Regions from separate parts of the Streptomyces sp. NPDC047453 genome, predicted to be linked through region 1. Evidence: riboswitches for the same ligand, from Rfam matches in the RefSeq annotation. Region 1 holds a riboswitch; the other holds the start of a gene.
The links. Region 1 has a riboswitch for glycine ahead of gcvT (glycine cleavage system aminomethyltransferase GcvT). Riboswitches for the same ligand answer to the same signal wherever they lie in the genome.
Positions count from the first base shown of each region.

Region 2: linked by a shared signal. The riboswitch ahead of gcvP (aminomethyl-transferring glycine dehydrogenase) and the one ahead of gcvT (glycine cleavage system aminomethyltransferase GcvT) in region 1 are both predicted to bind glycine.

Region 1 covers NZ_JBEYTS010000068.1:1,214-5,622, reverse strand. Annotated here, with positions in the region: gene ABZ818_RS34505 (enhanced serine sensitivity protein SseB) at 1-709, opposite strand, end outside; gene ABZ818_RS34500 (AAA family ATPase) at 1,552-2,172, opposite strand; glycine riboswitch at 2,321-2,417, shown strand; gene gcvT (glycine cleavage system aminomethyltransferase GcvT) at 2,575-3,702, shown strand; gene gcvH (glycine cleavage system protein GcvH) at 3,831-4,208, shown strand; gene glyA (serine hydroxymethyltransferase) at 4,226-4,409, shown strand, end outside.
Region 2 covers NZ_JBEYTS010000015.1:147,042-151,450, reverse strand. Annotated here, with positions in the region: gene ABZ818_RS16775 (MerR family transcriptional regulator) at 1-176, shown strand, start outside; gene ABZ818_RS16770 (DNA polymerase IV) at 327-1,766, shown strand; gene ABZ818_RS16765 (PRC-barrel domain-containing protein) at 1,676-2,059, opposite strand; glycine riboswitch at 2,173-2,267, shown strand; gene gcvP (aminomethyl-transferring glycine dehydrogenase) at 2,444-4,409, shown strand, end outside.

The sequences.
Region 1 (4,409 bases):
GGTTGACCGGCCACCGGGCCGGGGTCTTCGTCAGGGCGCGGCCCAGGGCGTCCAGGGGGGCGGCCTGGGGGTCGCCCTCCCACTGGGACAGTTCGACGCCTATGAACATGACCGGGTCGTCCGTCTCGACGGCGGCCAGGCAGCGGCGGGCGGTGCTGACCACGCCGGCCTCGGCGAACTCGGCGCCGGCGGCGGCGAGGAAGTCCACCGGGTCGTCCTGCCAGTCCGGTTCGAAGAGGCGGACGCGGCCGCCGTTCGACAGGCCGTCCAGCGGGGTGCGCCCCGCCCGGCACAATTCGGCCACCGCGGCCGGCGGCAGCGGGACGCCGACCACGCCGTCCGGGTTGAGCGCGATGCCGGCCTGCGGGGGCAGTCCGCGCGCGAAGTCCACGGCGGGCGCGACGGTGTACGCCATGTGCGGGCCCACGGCCCGGCGGAACTGCTCCTCGGAGCTGAAGACCGGCACGTACGCCTGGCCGTCGATCTCCAGCGTGGGCAGGTCGAGCGGGCCGCTGTGCGGACCGCCGCCGTTGGGCAGGGGCACCCAGACGAGGCTGCGGCCGAGGACCTCGACGATCCGGCCACCGGCGGTCGGGACGCCGAGGGAGGCGGACAGCACCTCCTCCAGCTCGTTGCCGGGCCATCCGCCGTGGGGATGGGATTGCGCCTGTGCCGGAAGGTCCGCGGAGAAGTCCGCCGGGAAGTCCATCTGCTACCGCCTGCTGTGAACACTGCTGTGGCCGAAAGGCTATCGGGTACACGCCCGAACCTCACGGAAAATCCCACGACCAGCCCCCACGCGAGCACACCCGCCGGCCGACCCACCACCCACGGGCCGCCCGACCCCGGGGTGGGTCGGCTGTCGGAGCGGGGAGCCGGACGATCGCGCGGGCGGGCCGGCGGCGTCGCCGGAGGGCGCACCGCGCGACACCGCGCCCTGATCCGGCCCGCGGTCCGTGCGCTGCGCGCCGCACTGCCGACTGCTGGACCCGGGGCGGGGCCGGGGCGGGGCCGGGCGGTTGCGCGGGCGGGTCGGAGCACGCCCGGTGGGCGGCCTCCAGCAGCGAAGGACGCTCCGCGCGCCGGCCGCCGCGCAGGACCGCGCACGGTCCTCAGGTCGCGAACTCGGTCCGCCGAGTCAGCGCCCCCGTCTCACTGTCCAGCAGGGCCGCAGAGCCGCAGCCCCCGGCAGAACGGCGGTGGCACCAGAGGGCGCAAGACACCGCGCCCTGATCCGACCAGCGGTCCGCGTGGCACGAGACGCGCCTCCGTCCGGTCAGCGGTCCGGGTACTGCGCGCTGCGCCGTCGGCCGCTGGACCCAGGGCCGGGCGGTTGCGCGGGCGGGGTGGAGCACGCCCGGTGGGCGGCCTCCAGCAGCGAGCGGGGCTCCGTACGGCGCGAGACGCGCCTCGGTCCGGTCGGCGGTCCGTGTGCTGCGCGCTGCGCCGCCGGGCCCGGGGGCTGGTGTCGGCGCGGGGTCGGCAGGGGCGTGTCCGGCGGGCGGGTGGCCTCCGGCGCCGAACGGGGCTCGCGCGCCGACCGCGCGGGCCTCAGGGTGCGAAATCGATGCGGTGCAGGCGGGTCGCTGCCTCGCGGTCCAGGAGGACCGCCGAGCCGCAGCCCGTTGGCAGGGTGTTCCGCTCCACCGCGTGGAGCAGGGCGGCGGTGGCGCGGCGGTGGCGGTGGAAGGCGTAGCGGGAGACACCGCGGCCCCGTGCGTGCTGGCCGGTCAGGGCGGTGCCGGGGGCGACGTCCAGCAGGACGAGGTGCAGGGTGCCGCCGCGGCGGCGGGCGGTGCGGGCCAGCCAGGCGCGGACCCAGGGCTGCGTGCCGCAGTCGTGGACCACGAGCGCCGCCCCGGAGCGCAGCGCCCGGCGCAGCCCCGCGAAGTGGGCGAGGCGGACCAGGGGGCGGTACAGGGCGTAGGGGAGGTACGCCGCCAGGTGGGCGTCCCAGCGGTCGCGGGTGTCCTGGGAGTCGATGCGGACGCCGTGCACCGCGCGCCGCATCAGCGTGGACTTGCCGCTGCCGGGCAGGCCGGTCACCACGACCAGGTCGCGCGGGCCGAAGCGCAGCACGCGCGGGCCGCGGCCGGACCGGTCCCGCAGGTCGTGGACCAAGAGGGCGGGGGCCTGGGCCGTCGCGTACAACGCGGTCCTGTGCGTCGTCATCATTCCTCCCCACGGATCGTAAAGAGAAGGTAATGTGCGGCGCCCGCTGTTTCCGTGCACGTCCTGCCACAGGACGGTCACAGATGCCGCCCTGCCGCAAATCGGGCCGAGCGTGCAATGATGTGCGCGCAACTGCATATCGGCCGCTTGAATCCGCGCGGGAGAGTCCCCAGCCGTCTCGCTGGGGCGCCGAAGGAGCAAGTACCTCCCTTGAATCTCTCAGGCCCCGTTACCGCGCGGGCGAGGCACATCTGAAAAGCGGGCCGCTGGCGCAGTGGCTCCACCCAAGGTGCAAGCCGTGCACCGTCCGTCCGACGGCGGTCATGGCGAACCTCTCAGGTTCCGATGACAGATGGGGAGGACTTGATCCGTCCTCGCCTGCCATGCCTTGGAGACCGTCCGATGAGCAGTACCGAACCCGACCGACCCCGCCGCACCGCGCTCGACGCGCTGCACCGTTCGCTCGGCGCGACGATGACCGACTTCGCCGGCTGGGACATGCCCCTGCGCTACGGCTCCGAGCGCGACGAGCACATCGCCGTACGGACGAAGGCCGGCCTCTTCGACCTGTCCCACATGGGCGAGATCACCGTCACCGGCCCGCAGGCCGTCGCGCTGCTGAACCACGCCCTGGTCGGCAACATCGCCACCGTCGGCCTCGGCCGCGCCCGCTACACCATGATCTGCCAGGCCGACGGCGGCATCCTGGACGACCTGATCGTCTACCGCCTGGGCGAGACCGAGTACCTGGTCGTCGCCAACGCCTCCAACGCCCAGGTCGTGCTCGACGCGCTGACCGAGCGGGCGGCGGGCTTCGACGCCGAGGTGCGCGACGACCGGGACAACTACGCGCTGCTCGCCGTGCAGGGCCCCGAGTCCGCCGGCATCCTGAAGTCCCTCACCGACGCCGACCTGGAGGGCCTGAAGTACTACGCCGGGCTCCCCGGCACGGTCGCCGGCGTCCCCGCGCTGATCGCGCGCACCGGCTACACCGGCGAGGACGGCTTCGAGCTGTTCGTGGCCCCGGGCGACGCGGAGAAGCTGTGGCAGGCGCTGACCGAGGCCGGCGCGGACGCCGGTCTTGTCCCGTGCGGCCTGTCCTGCCGGGACACGCTGCGCCTGGAGGCGGGCATGCCGCTGTACGGGCACGAGCTGTCGACCTCGCTGACCCCGTTCGACGCGGGCCTCGGCCGGGTGGTCAAGTTCGAGAAGGAGGGCGACTTCGTGGGCCGCGAGGCGTTGCTGGCCGCCGCCGAGCGCGCCGCCGCCGAGCCGCCCCGGGTGCTCGTCGGCCTGGTCGCCGAAGGCCGCCGGGTCCCGCGCGCCGGGTACGCGGTCGTCGCGGGCGGCGAGGTGATCGGCGAGGTCACCTCCGGCGCTCCCTCCCCCACCCTGGGCAAGCCGATCGCCATGGCGTACATCGACGCCGCGCACGCCGCTCCGGGCACGTCCGGTGTCGGTGTGGACATCCGGGGCAGCCACGAGCCGTACGAGGTCGTGGCGCTGCCCTTCTACAAGCGGCAGAAGTGACGAAGCGGCGGAAGTGACACCGCCGTAGCCGGCACGGAGGCGACGTGAGACACGTCACCCCTGGTCACGCACGCCTTTCGCAGTCCCTCATTCATCATCATTGACTCGCGTACAGGAGAATTCTGGCCATGAACAACCCTCAGCATCTGCGCTACAGCAAGGAGCACGAGTGGCTGTCGCCCGTCGAGGACGGCGTGGCGACGGTCGGCATCACGGAGTTCGCGGCCAACGCGCTCGGCGATGTCGTCTACGCCCAGCTCCCGGAGGTCGGCGACACGGTGGCCGCGGGCGAGACCTGCGGTGAGCTGGAGTCGACCAAGTCGGTGTCCGACCTGTACTCCCCCGTCAGCGGCGAGATCACCGAGATCAACGAGGACGTCGTGAACGACCCGTCGCTGGTGAACTCCGCGCCCTTCGAGGGCGGCTGGCTGTTCAAGGTGCGCCTGGCCGAGGAGCCCGCCGACCTGCTCTCCGCCGACGAGTACGCCGCCGAGACGGCCGGCTGAGAATCGGACACACGCACATGACTGCTCTCAACACACCCCTGCACGAGCTCGACCCGGACGTCGCCGCCGCGGTCGACGCCGAGCTGCACCGCCAGCAGTCCACGCTGGAGATGATCGCCTCCGAGAACTTCGCCCCGGTGGCGGTCATGGAGGCGCAGGGCTCGGTCCTCACCAACAAGTACGCCGAGGGCTACCCCGGCC
Region 2 (4,409 bases), on a different contig from region 1:
TGCACGCCCTGCTCCAGGGGGGCCAGGGAATCTTCGGCATCGCCGTCGGTGTGGTGTGGCGCGATGTGGAGAGCGCGCTGTCGCAGTTGCACGGTGAGCGCATCGACACCGGGGAGACGCTCGTGGGGCACAACCCGGGCGACGAGCTCGCCCGGCGGCGCAACCGGGCCGTCTGAGCCGCCCCTCGGCCGGCTTCGGTCGTTTCGGCCACCGACCTGGTCCCATCGGCCCGATCAGCCCGCTCGGCCCCCGGACCGGCTTCGAGAGCCCGTACGGGTGCCGCCGGAACCGGGGCATTGTCAGTGGCGTGGTGCAGCATCGTAGATGTGAGAACCGCACCCACGATCCTCCATCTCGACATGGATGCCTTCTTCGCCTCCGCGGAGCAGGCGTCCAAGCCGAGTCTGCGCGGGAAGGCCGTGGTCGTGGGCGGGCTGGGGCCGCGCGGGGTGGTGGCCACGGCGTCGTACGAGGCGCGCGTCTTCGGCGTCCACTCCGCGATGCCCATGGCCCAGGCGAGGCGGCTGGCGCCGAACGCCGCGTACCTCGTGCCGCGCTTCGCCTTCTACCGCTCCATCAGCGAGCGGGTGATGGGCCTTCTGCGGGCGCTGTCGCCCCTGGTGGAGCCGCTGAGCCTGGATGAGGCGTTCGTGGACCTGGAGGCCGGGGGAGCCGCCTGGGACGCGGAGTCAGCCCGGCTGGCGGGGACGAAGCTGCGTGCCGACATCCGGACCGTCACGGGGCTCACGGGGTCCGTGGGGCTGGCCACCGCCAAGATGCTCGCCAAGATCGGCTCCGAGCAGGCCAAGCCCGACGGGCTGGTGCTCATCGAGCCCGGCACCGAGCGGGCCCTGCTCGGTCCGCTGTCCGTGCGGACCCTGCCGGGGGTGGGCCCGGCCACGGGCGACCATCTGCGGCGGGCCGGGATCCACACCGTCGAGGAGATCGCCGAGGCCGGCGAGGACGAGCTCGTACGGCTGCTCGGCAAAGCGCACGGGCACGCGCTGTACGCGATGGCGCTGGCCCACGACGAGCGTCCCGTCGTCGCCGAGCGCGAGACGAAGTCGGTGTCCGTCGAGGACACCTACGACGTGGACATCCACGACCGCGTCCGGGTGGCCCTGGAGGTGCAGCGACTGGCCGACCGGTGCGTGCGGCGGCTGCGCGGGGCCGGTCTGTCGGGGCGCACCATCGTGCTGAAGGTGCGCCGCTACGACTTCTCCACCCTGACCCGCTCCGAGACCTTGCGGGGACCCACCGACGACCCCGCGGTGATACGGGAGGCGGCCGCCCGGCTGCTGGACTCCGTGGACACCACCGGCGGCGTACGGCTGCTCGGCGTAGGCGTGTCCGGGCTCGCCGACTACACCCAGGAGGACCTGTTCGCGCAGGCCGCGGGCGCGCAGGCGGAGGGCCCGGCCGAGGAGCGGCCGGAGGAACCCGCCGAGCGGCAGCCGGCACCCACCGAGCGGCGGTGGCCGGCGGGCCACGACGTACGGCACGCCGGATACGGCCACGGATGGGTGCAGGGCAGCGGCCTCGGCCGCGTCACCGTGCGCTTCGAGACCCCCGACTCCGCGCCGGGCCGGGTACGCACCTTCCTCATGGACGACCCGGACCTGGAGCCGGCCGAGCCCCTTCCTCTGGTTCCTTCGGTACCTCCGGTCCCGCCGGCTCAGCTCTCGTCCGGGCCCGAGCCGGAGCCTGCCAGCTTGCCGAAGTGGTGGTCCGGAACGGTCGGCGGAGGGGCCACGTCGAGGCCGTAGTGGTGGTAGAGCTGCAGTTCCTGCTCCGGGGACAGATGGCGGCCCACGCCGAAGTCGGGGGCCTCCTTGATCAGTGCGCGGTCGAAGGGGACGCGCAGGGCGCCCTCGACCAGTTCGCTGGGCTCCAGGGGGACGAAGGCGTCCCGGGAGAACAAGCCGGTGCGTATGGCCGCCCACTCCGGCACACCGGTCGCGTCGTCGAGGTAGACCTCGTCCACCGTGCCGATCTTGTGGCCGCTGCGGTCGAACGCCTTGCGGCCGATCAGGTTGCGCGGATCGATCTCCGTCTGCACTGTCCCTCCACGTGGTCGCAACTCATCCGTAACCACTACAAAAGAGCACATTCAGCATGGCGGCCACTCGAAGACCCGTGCGGCCGGCCCGCTGGTACTCTGGCAACGGCTGCTGACCCCGTGCGGGAGAGCCCTCCGGCACCACCGGGGGCGCCGAAGGAGCAAATCCTCCCCGGAATCTCTCAGGCCCACGTACCGCACGGACGAGGTCACTCTGGAAAGCAGAGCGGTTGTCGACGGCTTCCGCTCTCACCGACGGTGAAAACCGGGAGCCCTCGGGCGGCCCGGTGAAGCTCTCAGGTTGAGATGACAGAGGGGGAGGCCGTCGGGGCACCCGTGCCGGGGTGTCCCTCGAAGGTCGTGTCAGACCAGGAGGCCTCCGCAATGACCGCCCAGCGCATTCCGCTCTCCGAGCTCGAACAGGGCATCCCCTTCGAACAGCGCCACATCGGGCCCGACCAGGAGGCGCGGGCCAAGATGCTCGCGCAGGTCGGCTACGGCTCGCTCGACGAGCTCACCGCCGCCGCGGTGCCCGATGTGATCAAGAACGCCGACGCGCTCGACCTGCCCGGCGCCCGCACCGAGGCCGAGGTGCTGGCCGAGCTGCGCTCCCTCGCCGACCGCAACCAGGTCCTCGGCTCGATGATCGGACTCGGCTACTACGGGACCTTCACCCCGCCGGTCATCCTGCGCAACGTCATGGAGAACCCGGCCTGGTACACCGCCTACACCCCCTACCAGCCGGAGATCTCCCAGGGCCGCCTCGAGGCGCTGCTGAACTTCCAGACCGTGGTCGCCGACCTGACCGGTCTGCCGACCTCCGGCGCGTCGCTGCTCGACGAGGGCACCGCCGCCGCCGAGGCCATGGCGCTGTCCCGGCGCATGGGCAAGAACAAGAAGGGCCTGTTCCTGGTCGACGCGGACGCGCTGCCGCAGACCATCGCCGTCATCGAGACCCGCGCCGAGCCGACCGGCGTCGAGGTCGTCGTCGCCGACCTGGGCGCGGGCATCCCCGCCGAGATCGCCGAGCGCGAGATCAACGGCGTGCTCCTGCAGTACCCGGGCGCCTCCGGCGCCGTGCGCGACCTGAAGCCCGTCATCGACCAGGCGCACGAGCTGGGCGCCCTGGTCACCGTCGCCGCCGACCTGCTCGCGCTCACCCTGCTGAAGTCGCCCGGCGAGCTCGGCGCGGACATCGCCGTCGGCACCACCCAGCGCTTCGGTGTGCCGATGGGCTTCGGCGGCCCGCACGCCGGCTACATGGCGGTGCGCGAGAAGTTCGCGCGCAGCCTGCCCGGCCGCCTGGTCGGCGTCTCCGTCGACGCCGACGGCAACAAGGCCTACCGCCTCGCCCTGCAGACCCGTGAGCAGCACATCCGCCGCGAGAAGGCCACCAGCAACATCTGCACCGCCCAGGTGCTGCTCGCCGTCATGGCAGGCATGTACGCGGTCTACCACGGCCCCGAGGGCCTGCGGGACATCGCGCTGCGCACCCACCGCTACGCCACGGTCCTCGCCGAGGGCCTCGAGGCCGGCGGCTTCGAGGTCGTGCACGGCGCGTACTTCGACACCCTGACCGTCAAGGCCGAGGGGCGTGCCGCCGAGGTCGTCGCCGCGGCCCGCGAGGGCGGCGTGAACCTGCGCCTGGTCGACGCCGACCACGTCTCGGTCGCCTGCGACGAGACCACCACCCGGGACCGGCTGCGCGCCGTGTGGGCCGCCTTCGGCGTCGGGGGCGACATCGAGGCGCTGGACGCCGCCGCCGAGGACGCGCTGCCCGAGGCGCTGCTGCGCGACGACGCCTACCTCACCCACCCGGTCTTCCACCAGTACCGGTCCGAGACCGCGATGCTGCGCTACCTGCGCCGGCTGTCCGACCGCGACTACGCGCTCGACCGCGGCATGATCCCGCTGGGCTCGTGCACCATGAAGCTCAACGCGACGACCGAGATGGAGCCGGTCACCTGGCCGGAGTTCGGGCAGCTGCACCCCTTCGTGCCCGCCGAGCAGGCGCAGGGCTACCTCACCCTCATCCGCGAGCTGGAGGAACGTCTCGCCGAGGTCACCGGCTACGACAAGGTCTCCCTTCAGCCGAACGCCGGTTCCCAGGGCGAGCTGGCCGGTCTGCTCGCCGTGCGCGGCTACCACCGTGCCAACGGCGACGAGCAGCGCACCATCTGCCTCATCCCGTCCTCCGCGCACGGCACCAACGCCGCCAGCGCCGTGATGGCCGGCATGAAGGTCGTCGTCGTCAAGACCTCCGAGGACGGCGAGATCGACGTCGAGGACCTGCGGGCGAAGATCGAGCAGTACCGCGAGCAGCTGGCCGTGCTGATGATCACCTACCCGT